Regions from separate parts of the Glutamicibacter sp. NPDC088483 genome, predicted to be linked through region 3. Evidence: riboswitches for the same ligand, from Rfam matches in the RefSeq annotation. Region 3 holds a riboswitch; each other region holds the start of a gene.
The links. A riboswitch is a leader RNA that binds a small molecule or an ion and turns the genes downstream of it on or off. The one in region 3 is predicted to bind S-adenosylmethionine.
Positions count from the first base shown of each region.

Region 1: it holds a riboswitch for S-adenosylmethionine, as region 3 does, so the genes downstream of both, ACIP6G_RS08255 (OsmC family protein) here and ACIP6G_RS15215 (ABC transporter ATP-binding protein) in region 3, are expected to answer to the same signal.
Region 2: it holds a riboswitch for S-adenosylmethionine, as region 3 does, so the genes downstream of both, ACIP6G_RS17145 (hypothetical protein) here and ACIP6G_RS15215 (ABC transporter ATP-binding protein) in region 3, are expected to answer to the same signal.

Region 1 is NZ_JBIVMP010000003.1:313,222-323,902, reverse strand. It holds gene ACIP6G_RS08280 (AEC family transporter) at 1-167, shown strand, start outside; gene ACIP6G_RS08275 (S8 family peptidase) at 748-2,709, shown strand; gene ACIP6G_RS08270 (class III extradiol ring-cleavage dioxygenase) at 2,797-3,594, opposite strand; gene ACIP6G_RS08265 (MarR family transcriptional regulator) at 4,018-4,461, shown strand; gene ACIP6G_RS08260 (DEAD/DEAH box helicase) at 4,524-7,739, opposite strand; SAM riboswitch class IV at 7,880-8,001, shown strand; gene ACIP6G_RS08255 (OsmC family protein) at 8,033-8,584, shown strand; gene ACIP6G_RS08250 (L-idonate 5-dehydrogenase) at 8,661-9,716, opposite strand; gene ACIP6G_RS08245 (SDR family oxidoreductase) at 9,706-10,476, opposite strand; gene ACIP6G_RS08240 (FadR/GntR family transcriptional regulator) at 10,649-10,681, opposite strand, start outside.
Region 2 is NZ_JBIVMP010000008.1:163,625-174,305, forward strand. It holds gene speB (agmatinase) at 1-593, opposite strand, end outside; gene ACIP6G_RS17115 (aminotransferase class III-fold pyridoxal phosphate-dependent enzyme) at 791-2,149, opposite strand; gene ACIP6G_RS17120 (PucR family transcriptional regulator) at 2,231-3,766, shown strand; gene ACIP6G_RS17125 (APC family permease) at 3,822-5,351, opposite strand; gene ACIP6G_RS17130 (hypothetical protein) at 5,458-5,874, opposite strand; gene ACIP6G_RS17135 (helix-turn-helix domain-containing protein) at 6,011-6,577, opposite strand; gene ACIP6G_RS17140 (DinB family protein) at 6,711-7,298, shown strand; SAM riboswitch class IV at 7,366-7,479, shown strand; gene ACIP6G_RS17145 (hypothetical protein) at 7,496-7,762, shown strand; gene ACIP6G_RS17150 (VIT1/CCC1 transporter family protein) at 7,818-8,921, shown strand; gene ACIP6G_RS17155 (LOG family protein) at 8,985-10,175, opposite strand; gene ACIP6G_RS17160 (SNF2-related protein) at 10,262-10,681, shown strand, end outside.
Region 3 is NZ_JBIVMP010000007.1:94,061-104,741, forward strand. It holds gene acs (acetate--CoA ligase) at 1-1,699, opposite strand, end outside; gene ACIP6G_RS15205 (ABC transporter permease) at 1,756-2,520, opposite strand; gene ACIP6G_RS15210 (aliphatic sulfonate ABC transporter substrate-binding protein) at 2,590-3,612, opposite strand; gene ACIP6G_RS15215 (ABC transporter ATP-binding protein) at 3,700-4,521, opposite strand; SAM riboswitch class I at 4,527-4,628, opposite strand; SAM riboswitch class I at 4,896-4,987, shown strand; gene ACIP6G_RS15220 (acyl-CoA dehydrogenase) at 5,003-6,334, shown strand; gene ACIP6G_RS15225 (LLM class flavin-dependent oxidoreductase) at 6,392-7,795, shown strand; partial or broken gene ggt (gamma-glutamyltransferase) at 7,878-9,701, opposite strand; gene ACIP6G_RS15235 (NAD(P)H-binding protein) at 9,917-10,681, opposite strand, start outside.

The DNA of each region.
Region 1 (10,681 bases), on a different contig from region 3:
TCGAACTTATCGGAGTGGTGATCATGGCGGCGCTTCCAACCGCGCAAAACGTCTTGCTGTTTGCCCAGCAATTCAAGCTGCCCGTCGCCGTGCCGCGCGAAGTGGTGCTGGCAAGCACCCTGCTGACCTTTCCCAGTGTGCTGGTAATTGCCTTCTTGCTGGGCTAGATACGTGCAGCACCGGTATTCGCTCCGGTGGGCATCTTGAGCTTGCCGAAGCAAGCCGTTGCCAGCTGTCTCCCGAAGGGTAACTCGGCGGAACTGATTAGTTGGCGAAGCCTCAAGCCGATGAGCTGGCAACCAAGGCGCTATCGGCCATCGCACGGTGCCGAATCCGGAGGGACCCCATTTATTCAATGAATTAGCCAAGATACCTATCACGCTTGGAACACGGCTTCGACGCCAGGAGAGCTGGATCCCGGAATGTACTTCTAGCGTGAAACAACTTCGGAAAGATAGCGTTCGCTATGCAAATAATTATGTGTTTTCCATGGTCAGTGCGGATCTGAAAATTTCGAACTCCCCAAACATGCAGATAACCATCATTCATTTTTCGAATCTGCGAGTCCGCCGGGATAGTTCCACAGAAATATGTGAAACACCTTTTTAGTACATGAGCGAATATAAAAGATTTATTTGAGAAGTACTTCCTTTAGGAGTTGCCGAGCAGTTACGCTCCTACCGGCACACACCACATCGATTGATCACCGACCTTTGTGCGCCCAAAAACCCTACAAGGAGAACATCAATGGCACGTTTTTCTACCCCTCTTCGGAGAACCCTGGCCGTCTCCGCGGCCGTAGTGATCGGCATGAGCGGCTTCGGCGCTGGCGCCTTGCCAGCTACCGCCTCCCCCGTGTCGGCTCCCGCTGAAAAGTCCCTCCCCAAGGCAAATGGCGAAGACAAGGTCAAGATCGGTTCGGTGCAATCAGGCGAGGCCTACGACCAGTTCATCGTCACCTACAAGGCTTCAGCCACGCAGACGGGCAAGTCCTCCCGCGCCAAGGCCTGGGGCAAAGCAGCCAAGGCAGCAGGCGTTACCGTCAAGGAAATGCGAGCCATGGCCACCGGCAGCTTCGTGGTGAAGGCCGACAAGAAACTCAAGGGCAACGGCGCCAAGGAGTTCATGGCCGATATTGCGCAGTCTGGTCTCGTGGAATCGGTGGAACCCGATGCCATCATGAAGATTTCCATGACGCCTAACGACACCCGGTACGGCGAGCAGTGGCACTACAGCGGCACCAACGGGATGCGCTTGCCTTCGGCCTGGGACATCGCCACCGGCGAGGGCAGCATCGTCGCAGTCCTGGATACCGGCATCACCTCGCACTCGGACCTGAACGCCAACATCGTTTCCGGCTACGACTTCGTCTCCAGCTCTGCCTCGGCCCGCGACGGCAACGGCCGCGACGCGAACCCCCAGGATGAGGGCGACTGGTACGCCGCTGGTGAATGCGGCGGCAGCTACTCGGGCAATTCCTCTTGGCACGGCACCCACGTGGCCGGCACCGTAGCCGCAGTCACCAACAACTCCAGCGGCGTGGCCGGAGTTGCACCGGATGCCAAGATCCAGCCGGTCCGCGTCCTGGCCAAGTGCGGCGGCAGCCTGTCCGATATCGCCGATGCCATCATTTGGGCTTCGGGCGGTGCGGTCCCGGGAATTGCCAATAACCCAACCCCGGCAGACACCATCAACATGTCCCTGGGCGGTGGCGGCGCTTGCGGAACTACCTACCAGGCGGCCATCAACGCCGCGGTTTCGCGCGGCACCTCGGTGGTAGTTGCCGCCGGCAACGAAAGCCAGAACGCTTCGAATTCCCGCCCGGCCAACTGCGAAAACGTCATTACCGTAGCGGCAAGCAACCCTTCGGGCGCTCCGTCGTACTACACGAACTACGGCTCGGCCGTTGACGTCACCGCACCTGGTGGCGACACCCGCTACGCCGGCCAAGGCGTGCTGTCCACCATCAATACCGGCACCACTACTCCATCCAGCCAGGGCTATGCCTTCTACCAGGGCACTTCCATGGCCACCCCGCACGTAGCGGGCATGGTCGCACTGATGAAGTCGGCAGACCCTGGGATGTCCCCCGCCTCCGTGGAAACTGCGTTGAAGCAGGGCACCCGCGCGATGCCAGGCGGTTGCAGCATCGGTTGCGGCGCCGGACTGGTGGATGCCGCCAAGATCATGAATGCCCTGGACGGCAGAAACCCAACACCAACCCCGGAGCCAACTCCGGATCCGGAGCCAAGCGGCAACCTGCTGAAGAATGCTGGCTTCGAGAACGGGGCGGATTACTGGACCGCCAACCGCGCCGACACCTTCGAGTCCGGCTCGGCAGCCCGCTCCGGCAGCGGATTAGCTGGGCTGAATGGTTGGGGCAATTCCAACACCTACACCCTGGACCAGAAGGTCGCCATCCCGGCAGATGCCACCAATGCGCAGCTGGAGTTCTACCTGCATGTGCTGACCAATGAAACTACTGCCTATAGCCAGTACGACAAGCTGACCGTACAGGTTCTGGACGGCTACGGAACCTACAACGTGGGCACCTGGTCGAACTTGGATGCCGACTCGTCCTACGAACTGCAGGCTGTTGACCTGAACAACTTCCGCGGTAAGACCGTTACTTTACGTTTCAAGGGCGTGGAAGACAGCTCGCAAGCTACCTTGTTCCGCATTGATGATGCATCGGTAGCCGCCAGCTAGAGGATCGACCAGAAAAGTCCACTATTACGTGCGCAAGCGCGGCACCAATCGGTGCCGCGCTTGCTGCGGGAAAGATAGGGAGATCGCCTAGCTCAAGGTCCAGGAGCGCTTGGACAGGCCGTACCAGAAACCGTCAATTGCCGTCTTGGCATCGATTCCACCCGAGGCGTATGCCGCTCCCAGCGCAACGTACAGCGGAGCCCAATGCTCCGAGCGAGGGTGCGCTTCACGGGCCGCCGGGGCCTTGTGCAGGAAGTCGAGGATCGAGTCCACATCCCCGCGGACCATCGCCTCCTCAGCCCAGTGGTCGAACTCGCTGGAGGCCGATGGCGGCGCCGAATCCGGCCCGCCGGCTGGGTTGAACCAGCGCAAGTTGTGGGTGGTGAATCCGGAGCCAACGATCAAGGTTCCCCGCTCGCGCAAGGGTGCCAAGCTCTTGCCCAGATCAAAGAGTCCTGCAGGATCCAGTGTTGGCATGGACATCTGCACCACAGGTACATCCGCATCCGGGAACATTTCCTTCAGCGGCACGTAGGCGCCATGGTCCAGTCCACGCGTCTCGTCGCGCTCCACGTGATGGCCATAGGCCGAGGTCAGCCGTTCGACTTCATTGGCCAGCCCGGGCGCCATTGGCGCATCGTAGCGAACGTCGTAGTACTTCTGGTCGAAGCCCCAGAAGTCGTAGACCAATTCGTTCTTCTGCTGGGTAGCACTCAGCGTCACCGGCGCATTTTCCCAGTGCGCGGAGATCATCAGAATATCTTTCGGCTTCTCGAAAGTGCCGGACCAGCTAGCCAGCTCCTGGGTCCAGCGCTGGTCGTCGGCGAGTGGCGGTGCACCATGGCTAAGGAACAAGACGGGAGGGGTATCGGATAGCTGATTCATGATTAAAAACTACCAACCATTAGTTGAAGCGTCAAGCTTTATTTTCATGAATCCCGATATCCAATTCATGCAAGACCCTCAATGCTCTCCAAGAGGCCCGTGGACAGTGCGGACAGATTCGCCGCACCACGTTGGGTCCAACGCCAGCGGCAACGGAGGCCATGGCTTTCTTGCTCTGCTTCTGAGCGGCGGCGGAAATCTATTGCTTCTCTAATCACAAATGCAATTGGCAAGTCGTTCCTAAGCTGCGCCGGAGAAGTGGAACTGTACGGCTTTGCAGGCATCAGGCGTTGCCTGGCCAGTCTTTTCCAAGCCATTAATTACGCTCAGCTGGGGATTCGCAGTACGTTCAACACTTCGGCTTCGAACGGCTGCGGTTTCCAATATCAGACTTATTGACCATTAATCTTTAGAATGGTTTGTATGCAAGAAGAAGAACTGATGCAGACGGTCGAAGAAGAATTCACCGCCATCTTATTGCGCGCCCGCCAGATGCTGATCCGTCGCGCCAAGATCATCCACCCGGACCTGCAGGATCCGGGGTACCGCTTGCTTGCAGTGGTCATCCGTGATGAAGCCCAGCAACAGGGAGCACTCGCAGAAAAACTGCGTCTGGACAAGGCGACTATTTCCCGCCTCGTGCAGCACCTCGAGTCTCTGGAACTTGTCACCCGCACCCAGGATCCTTCCGATGGCCGGGCCCAGCTGGTCTCGGCAACAGAAATCGCCAAGGAGAAGTGGCGCTCCAGCGGTAACACGCTGCGTGAGGAACTGCGCCGCCAGCTCAAGGAATGGGAAGCCGCCGAACTGAAGAATTTTGGAGATCTCCTGCACCGCCTCAACGACAGCTTTGAACAGATTCTCTAGTTCCCGATCTTCAGCTGAAGCCTTGGAGACCTTCTGGTTTCCAAGGCTTCAGCTTTTTAGGCTCACTCCATCAGCGCCAGGAAATCATCGGCGCTTAACGCCGCACTCTGCGCGGCTTGGGCAGTCTCTCCCAGGACATCATTGAACAGCTGCGTCTTCTTGGCCTGCAGCGCGAGCACCTTGGATTCGATGGTGTCCTTTGCCACCAAGCGGTACACATAGACCGGACGAGTTTGCCCAATGCGGTGGGCCCGGTCAATAGCCTGGGCTTCGGCCTGCGGGTTCCACCATGGGTCCAGCAAGATGCAGTAGTCGGCGGAAGTGAGGTTAATGCCGAAGCCGCCGGACTTCAGCGAGATGAAGAAGACCGGGAAATCTCCCTCGCCGAAACCGTCAATCAGTTCCTTGCGCCTAGGGCCAGTTGTGGACCCATCAAGGTATCCGTGCTCAATGCCCAGCTCTTCAGCGACGTCGCGTGCCTTGGCCAAGAAACTGGTGAATTGGCTAAAGACCAGAATCTTATGCCCTTCAGAAACCGCGTCCCCCATGAGTTCGCGCAGCATTTCAAGCTTCGCGCTCGGGGCATCGCCCTCCCCTACCAGGGACGGATCCAAGGCCAGCTGGCGCAGCAAGGTCAGCGATTGGAGAATCTGGAAGCGATTCGAATCAACGTCGTCAACCAGGCCCAGGACTTCTTGCCGCACGCGCTGGAAGCGGCGGTCATAGGCTTTGCGGTGCCCCGGCTCCAGTTCGACTTCCAGCACCTGTTCGGTCTTCGCCGGCAGCTCTGGAACGACCTGTTCCTTGGTACGGCGCAGCACGAACGGACGCAGACGGCTCTTCAGGCGCTCCAAGCGCTCCTGGTCTCCGTCGGCAATTGGTTTCTGGTAGTTGTCCTTGAAGGACTTCGCACCGCCCAACAGGCCCGGTGCAGCCAGTGAGACCAACGCCCACAGTTCCATCAGGTTGTTTTCCATGGGTGTGCCAGTGACCACGAATTTGCACGGCACTGGCAGCTGCCGGGCCTGCTTATAGCCTTTGGAGGCATGGTTCTTCAGCTGCTGGGCCTCGTCCATGATCATGACGTTGAAGCCGGCTGCTTCGAAATCCTCATAGGCCAGGCGGAAGATCGTGTAGCTGGTAACTACCAGCTGGGCATTACCGATCTGCGCAGCCATGCTTTGGCCGCTCTTTCTAGCTGTTGAAGTAACGCCGGTGACGCTCATCTGCGGCGCAAATCGCTGCGCCTCATTGATCCAGTTACCCACCACCGAGGTAGGAGCCAGCACCAGGAATTTCTGTGCAGGATCCTCGACGCGCGCTTGTTCAAGGCAAGCCAGCAGCTGGACGGTCTTGCCCAGACCCATATCGTCGGCAAGGACGCCACCGAGATCATGGGTACGCAAGAAGTTGAGCCAGGATAGGCCGTGGCCCTGATACGGGCGCAGTTCAGCGTTGAACGTTTCCGCTAGCTGGACCGGCTGCATTTCTTCACCGCTTTGCAGCGCCTTCATGGTCTGCAGCCACTGGTTGTGCTGGGCTTCGATAATGCCCAGATCCACCAGTTCTTGCCACCAGTCGATGCTCAACTTATGGATGCGGATCGTATCGCCCTGCACCGTGCCCAGCTCCCCGGCCTCTGATATCAGCTGGCGCAGCTGCGTGAAATCTGCACCATCAATCGGGATCACCGTAAGGTCATCGAGGACGAGATACTCATCTTGCTTGGTCAAGGCCTCCAGCAGCAGTGGGAACGGGACCTTGGTCTCGTCCAGGAGCACTTCCACAGACAAGTCGAACCAGTCCCCCGTGCTTTCGCCGGCTTCGACACTGACAGCGGCCGGCGCGTGGCTGATCCGGTACTTCGGCAGCCTGTTCTGCTCTTCAACGACCACATCAGGATGCTCTGCCAAGAGCGGCAATGCGTAGACCAAGAAATCGATGGATTCGGAGGTGCTGAATTCCTTCGGCGGGAAGATTCCTGAAGAGGTCAGTTGCCCCAAGGAAGCCTGCGCGCCGAGCTTGTCCTGCACCGAAGCAGCAATTTCCTTTTCCACGGCATACTGGCGGGGGCCCGCGGAGGCGTACTCCCAGGAATAGCTCACGGTCAGCGGAGTTCGGATGCTCTCCAGGGACAGCTTGAGGCTGGGGCGTGCTGGAACAGGGATGCTGTAGCTGTCATCCTCGCTCTTCAACGGTGCCATCAGGCGCAATCGATCCAGGTGCTGGCGCTCGAAAAGCTCAACGCCTTCCTGCGGGATGGATTGCGCACCGGATTCAATAAATGTGGCCAGTTCCTTCGTGACCGGTTCAGCGAACCGGGCCAAACCGATTTCCCTGGCCTTCGGCAAGGGGCTGGACGCGTAAGTCAACAAGGTCGGCGGCGTGCCTATGGGCAAGAGGTAGACGTGCTCTTCGCTCGGCCCGCGCAGCTTCCCTTCAATGCTCAGGCCATGTTCACCGCGACGCACATCCACGTGTGCCATGGCTGGTTGCTCGCTGAACTCCACCGGGGCCTTGGCCGTAGAACCACCGTTGACGATCTGCACTCCAGCTTCACGCAGGGCTTCGAACGCATCCAGCAGGTCCTGGCCTGGAAGATCCATCAAGGAGATCCACTCCTTGGGATCCCACGAATGGCGATAAGTATCTTGTTCAACGTGTTCACGCAACCGGTCCAATTCAACGACCGCACGACGCTGCTTCTTGGAGAACCGCGCATCAAAAGCAACATTGCGCCAGCTGATCCCGGTTTGGATCCAGGGGCTCTTGGTTCCCTGGCGGGCCGGGCGTGCCTGCAAGGTCAGCGCGTCCTCGCCGCCATAACGGGGTTCGCTGACCACTTTCAGGATCAATCCCAGCGGTTCTTCGACAGCCAGCGGCTCATCGGAAATGACTGGAAGCAGACGGTCAAGGCTACGTTCCCACTGCGGCTTGCTATTGCGTTTCCATGCGTGGGGATCCACCCCGGAGTCGGAGACGAAGAAGCCCTGGTCTTCTTCGGTGGTGACCTCGATGAGCAAGGCGGCGACATCTTCACAGGACTGAACCCCCGGATGCTTCCCGCAGAAGCTGGTGAAGCTGATATTGCCCTCGGTGATTTCCAATTGGGCCATCACCGATTCGCGCAGCACCACACCGGAGATGCGGGTAGATCCCGGTTGCATTACCCGGTTGGCGATCTGCACTTTTCCGGAATCACACAGGAACTGGCCCAGGTTGTATTCGGATTCGGTCACCAAGGTCTGGGCCGCAGAAAGTGTCAGCTGGAATTCCATACTCGCCGTTCATTGTTCGTGCAGTGGGCGCCCGAGAGCTAGATTCCATCTTAGCGAGCCGGAAAGCAAGATGCCCGGTGACGAAAAGTTACTTCTGCCCTTTACCCGCGGGCCCTGCAACCGATAGAAATTAATCACTGAATCACGAGTTCCACTCTTTGAGCCCTGGCTGAGTGGACGGCAACCCTCCTGCGTCATTGTGCGGGGTGCCCCAGGTGAAGATTCGACGCATCTTGACAGCCAAGATGCGTAAGCGATGGCGCCCCTTGCGCCAGAAAGGGGATCAATTCCCCATGACTAATGCAGCATCTGCCCCAACCGTATCCGAAGACCGCGCACAGCGCCTGCAGGAAGCAGGCAAGGGCTGGGGCGAACGAATTTCGGCTGCCCCGCAAAGTGCCCAATTGACTTTCACTGTGGAGGGCGAAGGCTTCGATTCAGTAGCCAGCAACATTGTCTCGGGCAAGCACACCTTCCAGGTCGACGAGCCAGCTGCCCTGGGTGGCAGCGACCTGGCCGCAAGCCCCGTGGAATACGCGCTCGGAGCGCTCATCTCCTGCCAGGTTGTGGTCTACCGCTTGTACGCGCAGAACCTCGGCATCCAGGTGGACGACGTGAAGATCCAGGCCAATGGCCACCTCGATGTCCGCGGACTCTTCGGCATCGACCAGACCATCCGCCCCGGCTTCTCGTCGGTGGATCTGGACATCCGGATTGCCGGACCGGAATCAGCTGAACGCTATGAAGAACTGCGCCGCGCAGTGGATGCCCACTGCCCGGTGCTGGACCTCTTCGCCAATCCGGTGCCCGTGACAACCGCGGTAAGCATCGCAGAGACCAACTAGAGTTCGCTGAAGCAAAGAGCACCGCGGCGGCCCCCGACTTCAGGGGCCGCCGCGGTGCACTTCTAGCTGAAGCCAACTACTGCCCCAGGAAGTTCAGCAGGACTTTACCGGAGCGAGCCGAATCCTTCGCCGTTTCAAAAGCTTCAAGCGAATCGGCGACCGCGAACTCGTGGGTAACCGCCTCGGAAACCTGCAGCGACCCGTCGGCCAGGGCAGCAAGCACCTGGTCGATTTCGTCGTTGAAGCGGAAGGAACCAACCAGTTCCAGCTCGCGGGTAATAGCCAGCGAAATAAGCGCCGGCTGTTCTCCAGAGGGCAGCAACCCGACCATGACCACTCGACCGCCGCGCACGGCACCGCGCACGGCGGAGGCCAACCCGCGGAAGTTGCCGCTGGCCTCGATCACCACGTCCGCGCCCACCTGGGCAAGAGCTTCCTGGTCACCGGCGCGCAAAGTTGAAGTGGCACCGAGTTTCCCGGCGATTTCCAACGGCTTCTCGTGCATGTCCACTGCGATGATTTCCTTGGCTCCGGCACGCTTGAGCACTGCTACAGCGAGAGCTCCGATCGGCCCAGCACCAATAACCAGCACCTTCTTGCCGGCGACTTCACCGGCGCGCGACACCGCATGCCAAGCAACCGCAGCCGGTTCTGCCAGTGCCGCATCACGCAGTGCTAAGCCAGCAGGCAGCTCACGCAGCATGCGTGATGGCAGGTTCACTTCGCGGGCGAATGCGCCCTCGGTGTGCGGGTAGCGGGCGGCCGAGCCCAGATAGGTGCACCCCGGGGAAAGATTCGGGCGGTCGGCCGGGTAGGGTTCCCCGGTCTCGCCTGGTGTTGCCGGGTGCACGGCGACTTTGGTTCCGGCTGCCGGCCCGCTGCCGTCAGCGGCGGCCTGCATGACGGTCCCGACGATTTCATGCCCGAGAACCATTGGAGCCTTGAGGATCGATTCCCCGGCGGCGCCGTGGCTCCAGTAATGCAAGTCTGATCCGCAAATACCGCCGTAAGCGATGGCAACGCGTGCTTCATCTGCTCGCGACGCTGCCAGCTCGATTTGTTCAATACGCAAATCACCGGCTGCATGGGCCACGACGGCCAACGTGCTGGTGGCGAGGGAATTAGACGACAACGCTCATGCCTCCGTCGATGAAAATGGTCTGCCCGTTCACGTAGTTCGATCCATCCGAGGCCAACCAAACTGCTGGTCCGGCCAGATCCTCGACAGTTCCCCAACGGGCAGCCGGGGTGCGGCCCAGAATCCAGGAATTGAATTTCTCGTCATCCACCAGATTCTGCGTCATCTCGGTGTGGATGTAGCCCGGTGCGATGCCGTTGATTTGCAGTCCCGAACCAGCCCATTCGGCGGTCATGGCGCGGGTGAGATTGCGCAGGCCGCCCTTGGCCGCGGTGTAGGCGGAGATGGTGGGGCGGGCCAGGTCGGTTTGCACCGAGCAGATGTTGATGATCTTGCCTTCGCCACGCTGCACCATGGAGCGTGCGACTTCTCGGCCTACCAGGAATGCGCTGGTGAGGTTCGTGTCGATCACGCGCTGCCAGTCAGCCACCTCCAGATCCAGCATGGGCACGCGGTGCTGGATACCCGCGTTGTTCACCAAAATGCGGATGGGGCCGATGTTCTTTTCAATGGCTGCGATGTTCTCGCGCACGGCGGCATCATCGGTGACATCGAAGCAGGCGCTATGGATTCTTTCGGTGCCATGGCGGGTACCGAATTCGGCGGCAGTTTCGGCCAGGCGTTGCGCATCTCGGCCGTGAAGGATGATGGTGGCACCGGCATCCGCCAAGGCACTGGCAAGTTCGCGGCCAATGCCGCGGGAGGATCCGGTGACCAGGGCCAGGCGTCCGGACAGGTCAAAAAGTTGGCTCATGAATTCCCTCGCATGAAGTGTCGATGGTACATCGACGGGAACCCATCAGCGGTATGAACCAGCTGTTAAATCCGAAAAATCAGCCCCGTCGCTTCCCCAAAACATATCAGATATAAGAGGTGCGAGGTGCCTTAAAGTCCGACTTATTTACCTGAAAACTATCCTGCCGGATCTAGCGGGTCTGCGAGTAGAACCAGTTGATGTG
Region 2 (10,681 bases), on a different contig from region 3:
GGACCGCGGGTGCCGACGTGGCAGATCGCCTCGGTATCCAGGATTCCCTCCTCGACCGCACGGCGGAACGGGGTGCCGTGGGTGTATTCGGCACCGAAGTAGGTGTCCCAGGTGTCCAGGTGCGCGTCGAAGTGCAGCATCGCTACCGGAGCACCGGCTCGTTGCGAGGCGGCACGCAGCAACGGCAGCGCGATGGTATGGTCTCCGCCCACGGTGACCAGGGTGGAGCCGTCACTGGTCAGTTCCAGTGCGTTGTGCTCGATGGTCTCGATAGCCTCGTTGATGTTGAACGGGTTGACCGCCATGTCCCCCGCGTCGGCCACCTGGCTCTGCGCAAACGGCGAGGTGTCGGTGGCGGGGTTGTAGGGGCGGATCAGGCGCGAGGATTCGCGCACGTGGTTGGCGCCGAAGCGGGCGCCGGGCCGGTAGGAGACACCGGTGTCGAAAGGCACGCCAACAATCTTGATGTCGGCCTTCTCCACCTGATCCAGTCGCGGCAGCCGGGCATAGGTGCCGCCGCCTGCATAGCGTGGAATCACCGCGGCATTAATGGGTCCCAGATGCCCGTTTTCCTCGATGCGGATTTCCTTCATCGCAACTTCCTCCCCCAGACATCCAAGAACGAAAGTCCAAGTTGTCTAATATGAAACTTCAGTTTTCCATTATGCTATTTTGTCTGCTGGGTCACGTCAAGATTCAGTTATCGCACAGCCCGGCACTCCAGGCAGAAATAGCCCATGCCGCAGCCCGCGAACGGGCTGCGGCATGGGCCGAAACTGCAGCAGGGCGCTCAGCTGGCGACGCTGCGAATCTGCTGGGCAAGCACCTCTAATCCATCGCGCAGCAGCGCTTCGCCGATCACCAGCGGCGGCAGCAGGCGCAGCACATTGCCGTGCGTACCGCAGGTCAGGGTCAGCACCCCGGCTCGATGGCAGGCCTTGGAAACCGCGGCGGCCGCATCGGCGCGCGGCGCCAAGCTGCCCCGGTCGGCGAACTCGATAGCCACCATGGCTCCGCGGCCGCGGACCTCGGCAACCACCGGGCTCTGCTGCATCAGTGGTTCAAGAACCTCGCGGGACACCCGCTCGATGAGCTGGGCATTATCCAGAAGCGTCCCATCCTCGAACTGCTCGAATACAGCCAGCGCCGCTTCGCAAGCCAGCGGGTTGCCAGCGTAGGTGCCGCCCAGGCCGCCAGCGTGCGGGGCATTCATCAGCTCGGCGCGCCCAGTCACCGCGGACAGCGGAACTCCGTTGGCCAGGGCCTTGGCCGTGAGGATCAGGTCACCTGCCACGCCCTCGTGCTCCGAAGCGAATAGCTTTCCGGTGCGCCCCATGCCGGCCTGGATCTCGTCGATGACCAGCACAATACCGTGCTTGTCGGCCAGCTTGCGCAGTCCCGGGATGAACCCGGCCATCGGGACAACGAAACCTCCTTCGCCCTGAATCGGCTCGATCACCATCGCGGCGAAAGTCTGGGGGCCGTAGTCCATCAAGGTCTGCTCGACGGACGCCAGGACCGCTTCGACGGTGGCCGCTCCCCCAGAGGGCCGCAACGGGTTGGCCGAGGCGGCGCGCACGATATGCTCGGGCATCGGGCCGAAATTCATCTTGTACGGATTGATCTTGGCAGTCATGCCCATGGTCAGCAGCGAACGGCCGTGGTAGGCCTCGTCGAAGACCAGCACGTTAGCGCGTCCCGTGGCAGCACGGGCGATCTTGACCGCGTTCTCCACGGCCTCGGCCCCGGTGGAGAACAGCGCTGTGCGCTTCTCGAACTCGCCGGGGGTGTGCTGGTTCAACCAGCTGCACACCTGGGTGAAGGATTCGTACTCGGTGACCATGAAGCAGGTATGGGTGAAGTCCGCCAGCTGCTTGGCCACGCGTTCGGCCACGCGGCGGTTCGCGGCACCCAGTGAAGTCACGGCAATCCCCGAGGCGAAGTCGATCAGGCGATTTCCGTCGACGTCTTCGATAATCCCGCCATCGGCGCGGCTGACGAAGACCGGCAAGGTGACGCCAAAACCGCTACTGACCTGTTGCACCCGCTGCTCATGGAGGGCCGCAGAGCGCGGGCCGGGGATGCTGGTGGCAAGGTGCCTGGTCTGGGACAAGGTTGGGGCGTCGGTGGAAGCAAGGGTTTCAGTCATGGCTCAAGCCTAGAAATCCCCGTGACACGCGTCATTGGTCATTGCATCCAAGTCCAGCATCTTTCTTGGATAATTTACCCAATGATTACGCTTTTGCAGCTGGGCGCGGAGTTGGGCACCGAGTTCTTCCCTGCCAGTACCGGAACCTTCCGTGCCCAGCCGGTCAGCGGGGTGCACGTCTCTGAGCTGGAAGATCCCACCACCTATCTGGATGGCGGCGAGCTGCTGCTGACCACCGGCATGCCATTCGCCGCGAGCGAGGAAGCTTCCCGCGCATACATGCGCCGGCTGCAGGACAAAAAGGTCTGCGCCCTGGGACTGGGCCTGGGTCCATGGCTTCGCACGGTGCCTGAGCACGTCATCGCCGCCTGCGACGCTGCCGGCATAGAGCTGGGGATCGTCCCGGACCAAGTGCCCTTCCAGAACATTTCACGGGCATACTGGCGCCTGGCCTCACGTGATCAGGCTTCGAACCTGATGGGTTCCTTGGGCACGCAGACTGCCTTGGCGCGTGCCGCCGTACGCCCGGATGCCATCAATGCAGTCGTGCGGGGCTTGGCTGAGGCAGTGAACGGCTGGGCCGCCTATCTTTCCGTCGGTTCCCGGCCGGCGGCCTGCTACCCGGCATCCGCCGAAGCGTTCCTGGGCGAACTCCGCCACGAGTCCATGCGCTTTCGGCGCAATGGCATGCCCTCGGCGTCCACCTTCGAGGTCCAGGGCCACGAAGTAGCGCTCTATCCCATCCTGTCCGGAACCACGATCCACGGATATCTCGGAGTTGCCGCCGGGCGCAGGCCGACCAAGGCCGACCGGCAGATCATCATGACGGCCTGCACGTTGCTCTCCTTGCGCGCCAGGCAACGGGAATTCGCTGCCAGCACGAATAACGCGCTCAGCTCGGCCACCGCAAAATTGTTGCTGCATGGCCAGCCCGAGGCGGCACGCCTGGTCGGGGAAGAAGCCGGATTGGGCAGAATACCTGTTCGTGTGCGAATCCTGCTGTACCGGGCAGGTGCCGATACCGATGCAGCAACCGCACTTCATGCGCTGCCCTCGCTGGCGCGCCCCGCCGCCTTGCCCGATGTCGCCGCAGCGGTACGCGAGTGCCAGCTTCACTATGAGGACGGCGCCGAACATTATTTGATACTTCCCGAACCCGCAGACAGTTCCGGCAATGGCGAGGCAGTGGCACCGCAGGCTGCAACCGCAACGGGCCCGATGGCGTGCGGGCGATTTGATTCCCCCGCACCCGAAGTCCACGCCGTACTCTCCCAACCATTGAACTTGGCCGAGATCCCTGCCAATTTGCCTGCCCTGCGCCAAACGCTGGACGCTGTCCCGTTCGGGACCATGGCCTGCGGCGCCCCGGGCTTCGATGCCAGCGCAGAGACCTGGGTCAAGGCCCTCGCAGCGTACGCGCGCGCCGATCTGCTCTCCGCGGTCACCTCCTACCTGCGCCATCGCGGCCATTGGGAAGAAGCCTCCCGCGAATTGGGCATCCACCGAAATTCCTTGCGCCACCGCATCACAATGGCCCAGGAATTGCTTGGCGCCAATCTCGATGATCCGGATGCCGCCGCCTCGCTCTGGCTGGCCCTGCGCCGGGCACAGAAATAGGCACGCCGCAGTCTCTGCAATAGCCAGATCCCGCGGCGTGCCCTAGGTACAGCCGTCAGCCCTTGAGCCGAGTCCGGCTATCGTGCGGCGCACTGGCGCGTCGCGTTGCTGCGGCGTCCGGGCCGGTGGCACCGAGCTTGGCTTGCTGGCGGATGCTCAGCTTCTGCAGCAATTCCTCTTCCGCGAATTCGCCCGGCGCAATCCCGCGTGGCACCCGCAGCAAGAAGGCCATGCCCAGGATCCACCAAGCGGCGAAGAGCAGCCACGGCTGCCACCCGATGGCCGCCGGCATTCCCGGAAGATATAGCGAAATCAGGCCGGCGCAGAAGACCACCGACAGTACGCCGATGACCTTGCCGCCGTTTCCCGCACCGCCCACGCGCAGCGGGCGTTGCATCTGCGGTTCGCGCTGGCGCAGAATCAAGAACGCCACGCCCACCAGCAGGTAGGCGATCACGATCGACGGCGAACCGGAATCCACCAACCATCCGAGCATGGCGGTGCCGAAGAATGGAGCCAGAATGGAGAGGCCGCCAATGAACAGCAGTGCATGGCTCGGTGTGCGGTGCTTCGGATGCAGGTAGGCAAACCAGCGTGGCAGCATCCCGGAACTGGCCATCGCGTACATCAGCCGCGAAGCACCCATCAGCAACGAATTCCACGAGGTGAGGATACCGGCAATGCCGCCGGCGATCAGCACCTTTGACATGATTTCGGAATTGAACAGTGCCCCCATCGCGTCGGCAGTGGCAAGTTCGGATCCGGCGAGCGCCGAAGCGCCCATTCCCGAGGCGGTGGCCAGGATGATCCCCACATACCAGGCGGTGGCGATCAGCACCGAAATCACCACGTACTTGCCAATTTTTCGCGGGGCGATGTCGCATTCCTCGGCGGACTGCGGGATCACGTCGAAGCCGACGAACATGAACGGCACCACGATCATCACGCCGAAGAAGCCGGCCACCCCGTTTTCGAAGAATGGTTCCATATTCCTGCTCTCGCCTCCGGTGAATGCGCCAGCAAGCAGCATTGCGCCGATGACGAAGAGGAAGAGCACCACGAAGGTCTGCACTACACCGGCGGTCTTGATGCCCCGGATGTTAATCCAGGTGATCGCTATCGCACCGGCGACACCGACCAGCGCCCAAGTCAAGTAGACCTCTGAGCCAGCGATCTCCCATAATCTGATCTGCGAAAGCTCCGGGAAGAGATAGAGCACGGATTCGGGCAGTGCCACTGCTTCAAAGGCCACGATCGCAATGTAGCCGCCGACGATGGCCCACGAACCGGCAAAAGACCAGCGGGCGCCCATGGCGCGCAGCAAGTAGTTGTGCTCACCGCCTGCTTTCGGCATGGCCGCAACGAGTTCGGCATAGGTCAGGCCGACTACCGCCATGATGCCACCGCCAACCAGCATGGCCAGCATGGCTCCCAGCGGACCGGCGGTGGTAATCCAGTCGCCGGTGAGCACGACCCAGCCAAAACCGATCATCGCGCCAACGCCTATGGCCAAGGCATCCCAGCGGCCGAGGACCTTCTTGAGGCCTGGTTCTGCGGTGTGGTTCTTCGCGGTTTTTCCTGACATGGCAACCCCTTCTGGAAAGTTGATCAGGATCACACTATGCAAAATCGCGCCAAAGGGTATTGGATGTTTTGACTACATTTCAGGCTATTTTGCCCAAATCAGGAGGCTAGGCCTCGCCGGAGCGCTTCTTGCTGGCTTTCACCAGCGCGCGGTCGACCTCGTGAATGCCCAGGCAGAAGCCTGCGGACATGACCAGCGATTTGATCGTCAGTTCGGAAAGGTCATCAGCTACGTACACCAGCTGGATCGGTCCGGCCAGGACCAGCAGGACACCGGTCCACAGCACATACGCCCACGAGGTGCGTGCCTGCGCCATCACCGGGAAGCGTGCCCGTCGGCGAATCGTCCGCACGCCAATGGTGACAATGACGACGGCCAGAATCGCGGCGCCAATGAAGAAGAAATTGCGTTGGGTGCGGATCCAGGTCAAGGTGGTGCCAATAAGAACGCCGAAAAGTATCGAAGCCCACCAGCTGATACTGCGCAGTTGATCTTGCGCAGCGGTTGGTTCGCCTGTCCTCACGCCTCTCCCATCACTGATTGTCCCGAGCGCCCGGAACAACGCATCGTTCCTAGAATACGCGGTTCATCTCCCCGCAGACGAACGCGCAGCCGCACTGCGCATGCCGTGCCATGGCAGCAAGTGCCGTGGCTTGGCGTCATGAGAGGATCAGCGTCCAGGTAACCACAGCGACCTCATCAGAATCGTTTTCCCAGCTATGCGGTTCACGCCCGGGGAAGGTGATCGTATCGCCTGCTTCGAGTTCTACGCGCTGATCAGGCAATACCAGGATGAATTTTCCAGCGATCACGTGCAGCACTTCCAGCTCGCAATCCACCGAATACAGTTCCGCTTCACCGGTGCCCTTGGGCGCAATCTCGGCGCGAATCATCTGCACCCGCTTCTCGCTGCGCGGCGTGACCAGCTGCTCCGTGATGCCGTCACCGCCCAGGGAAACACGGGGCGCCTGCTCCAGTCGGACCAGTTTCGTTTCAGGAACCTCGAAGAGGGTACCGACCTCCATGCCCAGCACTTCGCACAACCGCAAAAGAGTGGAAACCGAAGGGCTGGTCAGGTCGCGCTCCACACGCGAGAGGAAACCCTTGGTCAGTCCGGATAGCTCGGCGACCTGGTCAATGGTCATACGCTGGGTCTGCCGCACCCCGCGCAGCCTCGCACCGATATTGATCGCAGCACCGGTTGGTTCAACTGGCAAGGTTTTCATCGTTTGGCTCCTCGACGTTTTCTGCAGCAACAACCGCAACCACTTTGGCTTCAAGGCCTGCGGGGCAAGTTTACCAATGGTAAACACACCGCGCCCTCTACCGCGAGGCTGCAGCGCTCACTAGACTCTGTCCATGGACAGCACCAAGGACAAGCTCTGCGGGTACCTGAACGACGCGCGCGAGAATGCGATCTACAAGGCAGAAGGCCTCGCCGAACACCTGGCACGCACTCCGCTCACCCCCACAGGCACCCATATCCTGGGAGTACTGCACCATTTGGCGATCAATGAATACGAATATTTCGGCACCTGCCTCAAGCGCAGGGCCGATGACCCCTACGTTCGCGAATTCATTGCGCCGCATGATCCCGACGCGGATTTCCTCCCGCCAGCAGATATGGATGCGCAACAGCTGATCGGCCTGTATCGGAAAGCCATCGCCTTCGCCGATGAAGCCATCAGCGACCTGCCCCTGGACTGTCCCGTAGAGGTACCGTGGTGGGGGCCAGCTGGCAAAACCACCTTGGATCACCTGCTCATCCATGCGCTCGCCGAGACCTCCCGGCATGCAGGGCATCTGGATATTATCCGCGAGCAGCTCGATGGCCGTGCTGGCTGGACCGCGCAACTGGATCTGCTGCCCGGCTACACCGCGGGGCAATGGGCCGAACAACGCGAGAAGCTGCAGCAACTGGCCAATGCCTTTGCCCCGGGCAGCTGAGCCGCAGTCATATTACGCATTCGGACTTCACCGCGCCCTGCCACCGGCGGTACCATCGGAAATGTTGCTTCACGAGACGCGGCGCCAAGCTCCGACTGGCCGCGCACCAACCCCAAGTTCATGGGTGGTTCGGATGAGGAAGCGGTCCGCGCATCAACAGGTGCACGGGCAAGAGCGCGCAAGAGAGTTGACGTCCCATGGCATATCCGATTCTGCCCGTCATCGACCGCCAGACCGGCCAAGTGCAGTTCAAGGCCGAAGGCCGCTGGCGCACCCGCTACGTTGCAGATCCGCTCAGGCTTGAACAGCTCATTGCTCGTTGTGCCCGCCGGCCGACCTTCGACCCGGCCACATCTGAATTGCTGCTGGTGGTGCCAGTCGCCGGAGATCCTGCGGGCAAGCGATTTGCTTTTAGTCTTGCCAAATTCCCAAGTGCAGGAGCCCTGACTAAACTGGGTAGTTGATCCGATCCACGGGTTTCATTGGGAAACTCCATGTTCCAGGAGAGTCATCTTCGCGATGTCACAGCACTCAGCAACCGAACCTACCAAAGCGCAGATCCAGCGATGGCGCAAGTATCTCGCTGATGAAGTCGCAGAAGGCTCCATCTACCGGGCCCTCGCGGAAAAGAAAACCGGGCAGGAACGGCAAATCCTGCTGGGCCTGGCAGAGGCGGAAGCACGCCACGAATCCCACTGGCGCGTCCTGCTCGGCGAACATGTCAAGGAAGTCCGCCCGTCGCTGCGCCGCACCATGCTGCGTTTCCTGGCATTGCATTTCGGTTCGGTCTTCGTCCTGGCCATGGCCCAGCGCTCCGAGAGCAGTTCGCCCTACCGCGATGACAAGGACGCCACCGCGCAGATGGCGGCCGACGAACAGGTCCACGAAGAAGTCGTTCGCGCGCTTGCTACAGCAGGCCGTGCGCGCCTTTCGGGCAACTTCCGTGCTGCGGTCTTCGGCGCCAACGACGGGCTGGTTTCCAATCTCGCGTTGATCATGGGCATCGGTGCGACCGGTGTTTCAGCGACCTTCGTGCTGTTCTCCGGCATTGCCGGCTTGCTGGCCGGTGCACTGTCCATGGCAGCTGGCGAATACGTTTCGGTGCGTTCCCAGCGCGAGCTGCTGACAGCTTCACGCCCAACCCAGGTCACGCTGACAGCGGCCCCGAACCTTGATCTGGACGCCAACGAGCTGCTGCTAATCTATAAGGCCCGCGGCATGAGCGATGAAGATGCCGAGCACCGGGCCGCCGAACGCATGGGCCTGTTCACCTGCGATTGCAACCCCGACTTCTCGCTGAACCCAGAGGGTCGCGGCGAAGAACTCGAGAAGGAGCACCAGGAGCTGGGTTCGGCCACCGGTGCGGCGGCCACCTCGTTCTTCCTCTTTGCTTCCGGTGCTGTGGTGCCGATCCTGCCGTATATCCTTGGCCTGTCCGGCATGACCGCGATCATCGTCTCGGTAGTCCTGGTGGGATTGGCCCTGATGATCACCGGCGGGATCGTAGGCCTGCTCTCCGGTGCCTCGCCACTCAAGCGCGGCCTGCGCCAGCTAGCCATCGGCTGGGGCGCAGCGGCCATCACCTACTGCTTGGGCCTGATCTTCGACGTCAGCATCAGCTAGTAGCCCGCTACGTTGCGACTGCCGGTACGGCACTGTCTGTACCGGCATTTTCCATGCCGTGCTCTAGCTGTTCTCCGGCCTCCGGGTACGCCGGCGCAGGGTTTGCATGCTCTGGATGAACTCCATCGCTTCTTCGGCGGTTTCCACCAGAGCAATCTTCTGTTCCATGACACGGTCCTTGGCCAGGGCCTGAAGCAGCGGCCAAGCAGGCAGATCCCTCGTCCAATAGTCCTTGCCGATCAGCACCATCGGCACCACGCGAGCACCGGTAGCGTAGTAGTTTTCGCAGGCATCCTGGAAGATTTCCTGCACCGTGCCAGCGGCCCCGGGCAGAACTACCAGCCCGCCGTTGGACTGCTCCAGCAGAATCGCTTCACGAATGGAATTGGTGAAGAACTTGGCAATCTGGGTGGCAAACAGATTCGGCGGCTCATGGCCGTAGAACCAGGTTGGCACGCCCAGGGACTGCCGCTGGCTCGGGAAACGCTCCTTGACCATCAACGCAGTTCTCGCCCAGCCGGTGCGCTGATGGATCGCATCTGGCACTTCGGCCAGCATCTGCAATGCCGTAGCGACATCTTCTGGTCCGTAATCGGCCAGCCACGCACCGGCATTGGCAGCTTCCATTGCGCCGGGGCCTCCACCGGTGGCGACCGCGTAGCCGGCCCGGGTAATCATGCGCCCAAGCTCCAAAGCTTGCGCATACTGCGCAGTGCCCCGGCTCATCGCATGCCCGCCCATCACCCCGATAATCGGGGTTTCCTTGAACGTGCCCTCGTACACTGCCGAGACCAGCGCCTGGCCAATGTGGTGATCATGCAGGGTTCTTGCCAGCGCATTGCTATCGCTATCGGAATTCACCGCTGCATGCTGCTGGGAGTACGCGTAGATCTTCGCATCAGGCACATGCTCGTAGGTCTGCGTCCGGATCCCCGAGTACAACTCATGCGGCGAATACAAGCCGCGAGCCACCGTCTCGAAGGGAAGCTCCTCCCCCGAGCTCATGCACAGCCCGCCAGTGGCTTGCACGATCTGCGCTCCTTGCGCGGAATACTGGCAATCGATGAATAGCGCTTCGGAAAGATCCAAGGATTCCAGCACGGTATCCCGTTCGCGCAGATCAACACGGTGCACTCGCCAGCCTTTTCCGCGTGCGCGGTGGGAAGCCAGCGCTTCGGCTGCGAGACGGTCGAATTCAACGAGCGTCGTTATGGTCACTGCGCGTGCTGGAAGGTAGGGCCACACTTGGGACATGCGTCAACGCTACGTCATAGATAGTGATTATTCACAGAAAGGCCCTTCAACTTTCGCGAAGGCCCGGAACGTGAAACGATGAGAGGATGATTGAATCTGTTCCACCAACCATTGATGCCCGCCACTTATTGGCTTTTCTGGGCAACGTTCCTTTCTTCTATGGAAAGAACCTGGCTGCAGAAGCAAATTCCGTGGTTGACGTGGAATTCGACGAAAGCACCCACCAGATCGAAGGCACCGTCACCGATTCTGGCGAAGAATATTCTCCGATGATCCAGGTCCTCATGGACGGTGGAGAGTGGAAGATCGAATCGTGCGAGTGCACCTGCGACGCACCCGGAATCTGCTCGCACATCGCGGCACTGGCTATTGTCTCCAACAAGATCGCTTCCCAGCCACGCGCCGTGCCTGCCCGGGAAGAGAAGCCGAACACAGTTTGGTCGCAGCAAGTCGATTCATGGTTTGAAGAGTCCGAGCCGGGCCCGGCCGATGGCCTGCTTGGTTCG
Region 3 (10,681 bases):
CAACCAGGGTCTTGTCCAGCGGTACCACGAAGGCGGTTGCAGCGTGTCCGGTCTTGGAATCCGGGGTGGGGCAGACGCCGGCTTCCACCACGCCGGGGTGGGTGACCAATGCCGATTCGATTTCAATGGTGGAAAGCCGATGGCCGGAAATATTGATCACGTCGTCGGTGCGGCCCAGGATGTAGATATCGCCGTCCTCATCGAAGCGGGCACCGTCGCCAGCCAAGAACCAGCCCTGCTCTACGTATTGTTCCCAGTAGCTGGTGTAGTAGCGCGTCGGGTTGCCCCATACGGTACGGGCCATCGACGGGCCAGTGCGCGTGATGACAATATTGCCCTGCTGGTTGGCCGGCACGCTCAGGCCGCCGTCATCGACAATGTCCACCGAGATGCCCGGCAGCGCGCGTGCGGCGCAGCCTGGCTTGAAATGTCCATCGGTCGGCAGGGGGGAAAGCACGGTCGCGCCGGATTCGGACTGCCACCAGGTGTCAACCATCGGCAGTCCTGCTTCGCTGTCCCGGCCGATCTGCTGGCGGAACCATTTCCATGCCTCGGGATTGACGGCTTCACCCACAGTGCCGCCGATCTTCACCGAGGACAGATCGTATTGAGCGGGGATGCCGTCCGGGAACCAGCCCATCAACGAGCGGACCAAGGTGGGAGCAGTGTAGTAGCTGGTGACCTTGTAGCGTTCAATGACCTCGAAGTGGCGGCCCGGGTGCGGGGCGTTGGGGACGCCCTCGTAGATTACCTGGGTGACGCCATTGGCCAACGGGCCATAGATCTCGTAGGTATGCGCGGTGACCCAGGCGAGGTCGGCGGTGCACCAGTGCACGTCCTTGGCGCGCTGGGATTCGTCCGGGTTGGCGAACAGCAGGTTGTAGCTGGCGGCCGCCTGCGTCAGGTACCCGCCGGTGGTGTGAACCAAGCCCTTCGGCTGGCCGGTGGTTCCCGAGGTGTACATAATGAACAGCGGTGTTTCCGCATCGAATGCCTGCGCGTGGTGCTCGGTGGATTGGGTATCAACCACCTCATGCCACCAGATGTCGCGGCCTTCGGTCCACGGGATTTCGTCGCCGGTGCGGCGGATAACCAGGACCTTTTCGATTTCGTTCTCGCCGGCAACGGCCGCATCGGCGTTGCCTTTGACCGGAACCGAAGTGCCACGGCGGAACTGGCCGTCGGTGGTGACCAGGACCTTTGCCTTGGTGTCCTCCACGCGGAACCTCAGCGCTTCGGCGGAGAACCCGCCGAAGACCAGCGAATGGATGGCGCCGATGCGGGCGCAAGCCAAGGTGATGACAATTGTTTCAATGAGCACCGGCAGGTAAATGACCACGCGGTCGCCCTTCACCACACCCAGGGATTCCAAGGCGTTGGCTGCCTGGGAGACCCGCTCCTGCAAATTCGTGTAGGTGACGGCTACCCGGTCACCGGGCTCGCCTTCGAAATACAGTGCGACCTTCTGGCCGCGTCCCGCAGCTACATGGCGGTCGGCGCAGTTCACTGCGGCGTTCAGCTTGCCGCCGAGGTACCAAGAAATTTCCGGTCCGCGCTTGGCATCCGGATCGGCCGGAATGATGCGGCTGGTGGTGTGCCACGGGGTGTCCCAATCCAAGAGGTTCGCCGCTTCGTCCCAGAATTCCTGGCGTGCTGCCTCTGAAACTTGAGTTGAGGTTGTTGCCAATTCGGTGGTCATCGCAAACTTTCTTTGGTGAGGGGTAGTTTTGTCAGCGGGTACTAGCTGGTCCGGTTTCAGGTCCAGCGCTTGATAGCCCAGCGTTCTGCTATCGACAGCAGGGCATCGGTGATCTTTCCAAAGACGGCCAGCAGCACGATGGTCATGATTAGGCGGTCCAATCGGCCGTTGTTCTGCGAGTCGGTGAGCAAGAAGCCAAGGCCCATTGACGCGCCGAGGAGTTCGGCTGCGACCAGGAAGAGCCAAGCTTGGGCTAGTGCCAAACGCAGTCCGGAGAAGATCGAAGGGACCACTGCGGGCAGCTGGACCGTGCGCAGCAGCTTCAATCCCTTCAACCCGAAGGCGCGGGCTGCTTCGACCAGGTGGGCATCGACATGGCGCAACGCCAAGGCGACGGTGGTAAAGACCGGGAAGAAGGCACCAATGATCACGAGTGTGACCTTGGAATCTTCACCCATTTTCATCCAGAGCACCAGCAGCGGAACCCAAGCCAAGGAAGGGACTGCACGCAGGGCGCTGATGCTCAGTCCCAGAAATGCATCTGCCAATTTGGACAGCCCGACAAGCGCACCCAGCGCCAAGCCCAGCAATGATCCGAAGGCGAAACCGAGAAGAACACGCTGAGTGGAGATGCCGATGTGCTTTCCGAGTTCGCCATCCTGGAAGAGCTCAATGGCAGCAGAAACCACTGAACCCGGAGTTGGCAGTGTCCACGGAGCAACGATTCCGGTAACGGTGACAAATTGCCACACAGCCAGGGTGGTCAGCGGCAAGACCAGCGCAAGCAGCCATTTCGGGGCACGCAGGATCGTTGCGGCCATGCTGGCCTTCTGCTTGGCAGGTGTTTGGCTTCCGCGGGTTCCAGCCACGTTAGTGGGACTCATGGCTGGTTACTCTCCGGAGATCTTTGTTGCGTCTGCCTTGACGGCAAACTGGTCATCGATGAGGGTTTCCAGAGCTTCATCAACGGATTCCTGCTCCGAGACATCGCCGCTAGCGACCAGCGTGGGAGCAATCTTGCTCAGGACTCCAGTGAATTTGGCGTCGGGAACTGCCGGAACGTCCAGATTGGAGCGTTCCTCAATGACGGTGGCAGCAACTCCTGGTTCGAGCCCTGCTACGTCGGCCAGGATTTCTGCGGTTTCCTCGGGATTGTCAGCTGCCCAGCCACGAGCCTTTTCGTAGGCATCGACAACGAGCTGGGCGAGTTCGGGGCTCCGCTCAATGAAGTCTTCGCGAGCGTTCAGCGCACCGTAGGTGTTGAAATCCAAGTTCCGGTAAACCAGTTGCGCGCCGTCTTTTTCGGCAGCGGCCATGATCGGATCCAAACCGCTCCAGGCATCAACCGAGCCGTTGGCCAGGGCGGTACGTCCATCGGCATGCTGGAGGTTCTGCAGCTTGATGTCAGCTTCACTCAAGCCCGCGGATTCCAGCGCCTGCAGCAGGAAGAAGTATGGGTCGGTGCCCTTTGTAGCGGCCACGGTCTTGCCAGCGAGATCTTCAACGGACTCGATTTTTGAGTCCCTATCCACTACCAGGGCTGCCCATTCCGGCTGCGAATACAGTGCGATGGTCTTGATGGGTGCACCGTTCGAACGGTTCAGGAGCGCAGCGGAACCGGCTGTGGAACCAACATCGATTGCGTCGGCGCGAAGAGCTTCATTGGCCTTGTTGGAACCAGCGGACTGGATCCATTCGACATTTACGCCCTGCTCCTTGGCGGCTGCTTCCAACCATCCCTTTTCCTTGAGCACCAGGCTCAGCGGGTTGTATGTGGCAAAGTCGATGGACAGGGTCTGACCATCCGAGGAGGCTGTAGCGTTTTCGCCAGCACAGCCGGTCAGGGCAATTGCGCCAACGAGCAAGGCGGCGGCGGACAATGCCGTGCGGCGGGTGAGACGGTTCAAAAGCATGGAGAATCCTAGAATTGTGCGTGCAAGCGGTGTAGGTGAAAGGCAGAGAGGCCGCCGAATGGTTCGGGCCCCACGGCGTGCCCGGGACTAATGGTTGGTTGGGTCGACGCCGAGCAGGCGCAATAGGTGCAGACGATCTGCAACGAACTTTTCATCGGTATGCCGGCGTGGATGCCCAGCTGAGATGGACAGATCTTCGATGACGCCCGCTGCACTATGCCCAGCGCCTCGCCCCAGAACAATCACGCGGTCAGCCAAAGTCAACGCCTCGTCCACATCATGGGTCACCATGAGAACGGTGGTGGGGAACGATGCGTGAATCGAGAGCAGCAGATCCTGCATCTTCAAGCGTGTCAGCGCATCGAGGGCTCCGAAGGGTTCATCAAGAAGCAATACACCCGGGCGCCGAGCCAGCGCGCGAGCCAGCGAAACCCGCTGCGCCATGCCTCCGGAGATCTCTCGTGGGCGCAAGCTGGCTGCATGGCTCAGACCGGTCAGCTCGATCAACTCATCGATCAGCGAGTTGCCGGCGCGCTTATCGGTTTCCGGTGCCAGGCCTAGTGCAATGTTCTGGCGAACCGAGCGCCATGGCAGCAGCCGGGGCTCCTGGAAGGCAACGGCGCATAACTCGTTGATGCCGGTGACCTCGCGGGTGCCGGTGCGAATGGTGCCGGTGGTGGGGTGGTCCAAGCCCGATACTGAACGCAGCAGCGTGGATTTTCCGCAACCGCTGGCTCCAAGAATGGCCAGGACTTGACCTGCTGGAATTTGCAGGTTGATATCGGCCAGGACGGTGCGGCTTTCCATTTTGGTGGTGAAGGTCCGCGACACGTTGCTGAACTGCACGTCCAGGGCGCTTGAAGCTGAGACAACGGGAGCTGCCTCGGGCGCTGCAAAGGAAAGAGTCATGTTCATCTCCATCGGTCCTGGCGGTAGCACCGGCCTGCAGAGCAAAACTCCAAAGGTGGTTGCTGCGGCGTCAACGAGCCAGATCTCTCGGCCGCTCGGGATGGTTACGTGTCCATTACAACGAGTCGAACGATTTGAACGCAAATCTCGCGTAATATGAAAAAATCTTCGACAACTACGTCACATTGCCCAGAAATTTCGTTATTTATTTTATTGCAGGCCGGTTTGCTTGACATTAAGCAAAACTTTGCAACTCATCTTCGGCAGGACACGGATTAGGCTGTGAAATTTGAAGATGGGCACTGCCGGCACTGGGACGAAATGTGACTTCGCGGGTTGGAATCACCGGTTTATTACCGTTACAAATGAATTACGACCCATCCAGAGCGGCTGAGAGATCTGGCTCCACGACGCCGCAGCAACCACCCCAATAGCGGGACGGTGCTACCGCCAGGACCGATGGAAAGAATTGAGAACCCTGATGCCTATTGGTGAATCGCACAATGCCCTCGGACTGGACTTCAACCAGCTCAGTGACCCTTCGCAGGCCACCGCAATGGGCCTGGACAAGTTTGAAGAACAGTTGCCGACTAGGCAATTGCTGAAAATCACCCCCGGACCAAGTGCGGATGAGCAATACGACCGGCTGGCCGAAATCTTCCGTCCCGTTTTTGCGCAGATCGCCGCAACCGCCAAGGACCGCGACTTGAACCGCGTGCTTCCTTTCGAGCAGGTAGGCCTGCTGAATCGCGAGCGGTTCGGTGCGTTGCGCCTTTCCGTTGCCGATGGGGGCTACGGCGCACGGCTGGTGGATGTCTTCCGCTTGCTCATCGAGCTGTCCGAGGCGGACTCCCACGTAGGCCAGCTGTGGCGTGCACATGTCGCATTCGTCGAGAACGTCTTGGCGCTGGAGGACGAAGAGCTGCGCAAGAAGTGGGTCGCTCGCATCGCTGCCGGGCAGATTATCGGCAACGCCTACACCGAACGCGGTGGCAACGCCCTGGGCACCTTGAACACCAAGGCCAGCACCGTGGACGGGCGCTGGGTGATCGACGGTGAAAAGTACTACTGCACCGGCACCATTTTTGCCGACTGGACCACCGTTGCCGTGGCCCACCCGGAGCTCGCCGGCCGCCAGATCGCCGTGGTCTCCACCCAGCGCAGCGGCGTCAAGATCCTCGACGACTGGGATGGATTCGGCCAGGGGCTCACCGGAACCGGCACCACCGAATTCCACCAGGTCCCGGTGGATTGCTTCATGCCGCAGCAGACCAATGACTCCGAAGCGGCGATCTTCCAGCTGGTGCTCATGGCCGTGCAGGCCGGCATCGCCCGCGCCGCGCTGAACGACCTGCGTAGCGCGGTGCAGGCGCGCACCCGCATCTTCACCACCGGAACCGGGGTGCCGGTATACCAGGAACCCCAGGTCCTCCAGCTGGTGGGCGAAGTTTCCGCGGAGTCCTTCGCTGCCGACTCCGTGGTGATCGGCGCGGTACTCGAAGTTGAAGCCGCCTTGGGCGACCCGGGACTGAACGACGAAGAACGCTACGCAGTATGCGAGCTGGCCGCCAACCGCGCGCAAACCGTGGTGCAGCCACTGGCCATCGGCGTGACCAGCAAGCTCTTCGACGGACTGGGAGCCTCGTCCACCAGAAGCGGCTGCAACCTGGACCGGCACTGGCGCAATGCGCGCACCATCGCCACGCATAACCCGGCGATCTACAAGGCGCGCATCGTCGGGGACTACGAGATCAACGGTGTCCAGCCGCAGCGGCTGTCCGTCACCGGCGAAGATTCAACCCAGCGGGCTTGAGGGCCTGCGACGCAAACCAGCAACTTTCCACGATTACCGACCTATGGGGGCAAAGCCATGAGCGAGAACAAGCGCGAGATCTTATTCAACGCATTCGACATGAACTGCGTGGTGCACCAGTCGCCGGGCCTGTGGCGCCATCCGCAGGACAAGGCCTCGACCTACAACACCCTGGGCTACTGGACCCACCTGGCCAAGGTGCTGGAAAAGGGGAAGTTCGACGGGCTGTTCCTCGCCGACGTGCTGGGCACCTACGACGTGTACAAGGGCACCAACGTGACCCCGCTGGGCTCCGGCGCGCAGGCACCGGTCAACGACCCGATGATGCTGGTTTCCGCCATGGCCGCTGTGACCCAGAACCTCGGCTTCGGCGTCACCGCAGGTACCGCCTATGAGCACCCGTACGCTTTCGCCCGCCGCTTGGCCACCTTGGACCACCTGACCAACGGCCGCGTGGGCTGGAACGTCGTCACCGGCTACCTGCCATCGGCGGCCCGCAATATGGGCCAGGAAGACCAGATGGAGCACGACGAGCGCTACAACCACGCCGATGAGTACCTCGAGGTGGTCTACAAGCTGCTCGAAGGCTCGTGGGAAGACGACGCGGTGCAGAACAACAAGGCCACCGGCGTCTACACCGACCCGGCCAAGGTGCACCCGATCGAGCACGAGGGCAAGTACTTCAAGGTCCCGGGCATCGCCATCACCGAGCCGTCCACCCAGCGCACCCCGGTGATCTACCAGGCCGGCGCCTCCAAGCGCGGCACCGAGTTCGCCGCGTCGAACGCCGAAGCGATCTTCGTCAATTGCCCCACCCGCGACCTGCTGAAGGAAGCGGTCAGCAAGATCCGTGACGCTGCCGAGGCCGCCGGGCGTGGCCGCTACGACATCAAGGTCTTCGCCATGCAGACCATCATTACCGCCGAAACCACCGAACTGGCCCAGGCGAAGTTCCAGGACTACAGCTCCTACGTGGATATCGAGGGGTCGCTGGCACTGCTGTCCGGCTGGACCGGCATCGACATGTCCGTCTACGGTCCCGACGATGTCATCGGCGACGACGTGAAGTCCAACGCCATCCAGTCCTCGGTGGAAACCTTCAAGAAGGCCAGCGGCGATACCGGCAAGCCGTGGACCATCCGCCAGCTGGCCGAATGGATCGGCGTGGGCGGATTCGGCCCGGTCTCCGTTGGTTCCGGCGCCGAGGTAGCCGAGAAGCTCATCGACTGGGTGGACTACACTGACGTGGACGGCTTCAACCTCGCCTATGCTGTCACTCCGGGCACCTTCGAGGACATCGTCGAGTACGTGGTTCCCGAGCTGCAGGCGCGCGGGGTCTACAAGACCGAATACACCGAGGGCTCGCTGCGCCACAAGATGTTCGGCGCCGGCGACCGCGTGAAGGACACCCACCGCGCAGCCCGGTACAAGATCTCCAACCGGATGGCCGCGCAGGCCTAGGCGCATCGCCTGCTAGCGCAGCAGACAGCGGCCCCCGGCACCTTCGAATGAAGTTGCCGGGGGCCGCCGTCTGCCTGCGGGCCTATTCGGTTGGCTGCAGCACCATGGCTGAACCGCCGCCGCGCCTCGTGGGCTCGGCCGCGGCGGTGAGTGTGCCGTCGGCAGCGATTTCCACCGCTTCAACCGCCCCGATTTCCGCCTGCGGAGTGAAGGAATCCCCAGCTGGCGCGAGCTTGTGCCCGAAGGCTTCGAGCGCCGAACCATGGGCTTGGATGAACTCCGGTTCCGCGGTGACCACTGCCGTATTGCGCTGGGAAGCACGTGGAGCGGCGATGGCTTCGCTGATATCCATGCCCAGATCAATGCGGTTCACCAGGGTCTGCAGCACCGTGGTGATGATGGTTGAACCACCGGGGGAGCCGATGGCCAGCACCGGCTCGCCGTCCTGCAGGACAATGGTCGGAGCCATCGAGGAACGCGGGCGCTTGCCAGGTTCAATGCGGTTCGGATCCTGCGGGTCGTACACCGTGGAGAAATCGGTCAGCTCGTTGTTCAGCAGGAAACCGCGATCGGGGACCACCATACCCGAGCCGCCGGTCTGCTCGATGGTCAACGTGTAGGAAACGGCATTGCCCCAACGGTCCACGACCGACAGATGGGTGGTGGAGATGTTCTCCGTATCCTGCTCCACTACCGGTTCGCTGGTAGCCGCAGGGCATTGGCCATCATAGTTTTCAAGGTCGCCCGGAGCGACCGGCTTCGTTGCGGCCTGATCCGGATCAATGGCGCAGGCACGATCCGCGCCGAATAACTTGTCCGTCAAGGTCCGGGTCGGGACGCTGGTGAACGCGGGGTCGCCGACGTACTTGCCGCGATCAGCGTAGGCGAGCGCAGTTGCCTCGAAATAATGATGCTAGGCATCGGGTTCTTCCATGGCTGGCAAATCGAATTCGCCCAGAATGTTCAGCGATTCGCCGATGGTCGTTCCGCCACTGGAAGAAGGAGCCATGCCGAAGACGTCGTAGCCCCGGTAGTTCACCTTTGTCGGTGCCTGCTCCACCACTTCGTAGCCGGCCAGGTCGGCGGTGCCCAGCTGCCCTGCGGGAACCGGGAGGGTGGTGTCTTTGCTCTTTGGCGGCGCCTGTACCGTTTGGGCGATGTCGGCAGCCAGTTCGCCCTCATAGAATCCATCAATGCCTTGCTTGGCCAGCATCCGGTAGGTGTGTGCGAGATCCGGATTCTTGAAAATGCTCCCGACTTCCGGAGCATCTCCGCCGGGCAGGAACAATTCGCTCGTGGAGGTGAACGCGGCGAACCGTTCCTTGTTGTCCAGGGTCTGCTCGCGGAACGTCTCGTCGATGACAAAGCCGCGTGAAGCGATCTGGGTCGCCGGCCGCAGAACCTGTTTCAGGTTCTGCGAACCCCAATTATCCAGTGCGCGCTGCCAGGTGGCCACTGTCCCGGGCACGCCTACGGCCACACCACTGGTGACCAGGTCCGGGGTGAAGTTATACGGCTCGCCGGTTCCAGGATCGATGAAGGCATCATGCCCAATGCCTGCCGGGGCGGTTTCGCGGCCGTCGATGGTGCTGACCTTGCCCGACTTCGCATCGTAGTGCATGAAGTATCCGCCGCCGCCAATGCCTGCGCTATAGGGTTCGGTGACGCCCAGTGCCGCCGCGGTTGCCACAGCCGCATCGACGGCGTTGCCTCCCTTGCGCAGGATTTCGATGCCGGCAGCCGTGGCTTCCGGATCAACCGACGAGACTGCGCCTCCAGTGCCGATGGCGGTCGGGTCCTTCTGGGTGTGCCGTGGTTCGGCGCTCGCCGGAAGCGCTGAGAAAGCTCCCAGGCCCAAGGCGATGGCTGCCGCGCAGGCAACTGATCTTAAACGTACTCGTGGCATGCTTTGATCTCCTCTGCAGGTGGGGATGAAGTATGCGCAAATTTACGGGAGCGGGAACTCGCCACGCGGTTGTGACACGCAGCACCATGGGTTTGCGCGGCAATTTCGGCATTGCCGCGCGAATATTCCGGGTTGTGACGCGTTAAAGCGGCGGGCAGGCACCGCGGCCTCGATCGCCGCCAGTGCCTGCCCGCTGGAACCCTAGTACACCTGGGCTACTTGTCCAGGTTGTCCTTGATGACTTTGCCCAAGGAAGCCGGGGCGCGGCCGATCAGCTGAGCCAGCTCCCCGGAGTCCACCTCCAGCGCTCCTTCTCGAATGCGCATGTCGGTATCGACGAGGATGTGCGCGAACGGTCCGGGGACGCCGGCATCAGCGTAGATCTTTTCCAGTTGCCCGGGATCCATTTCCTGGTAGGCGATGTCCTGGCCGGCGGCAGCGCCAACCGCGCCAGCAAGCTGGGCGAGGGTGAATGGCTTGTCGCTGCCCAGCTCGTAGATCCTGCCGTTCTGGTCTTCCTCGGAAAGCAGCACGGCCGCAGCGGCATCCGCATAGTCTGCACGGGCGGCAGCGCTGATCTTGCCGTCGCCGGCGGCACCGAGCACCGTGCCGCTGTTGAGGTAGCCCATCAACTGGTCGGTGTAGTTCTCGATGTACCATCCATTGCGCAACAGCACGTAGTCGATGCCGGATCCGGCCAGCAGCCGTTCGGTGGCGATGTGCTCCTCGGCGAGCTTCATGCCGCCGGACAGGGCGTTGGCAATGGAGGTGTAGGCGATCAGCGAGACATCCACGTGCTTGGCGGCATTGATGACGTTCTCATGCTGGGCAACGCGCTGGCCCACCTCGCTGGCCGAAATCAGCAGCAGCTTGTCTATGCCTTCGAGTGCGGACACGAGAGTTGGCTGGGCGTTGTAATCGGCAACACGGGTTTCCAGGCCTTTGCCTGCCAGCGGTTCCAGCTTCTGCTCGGAGCGGCC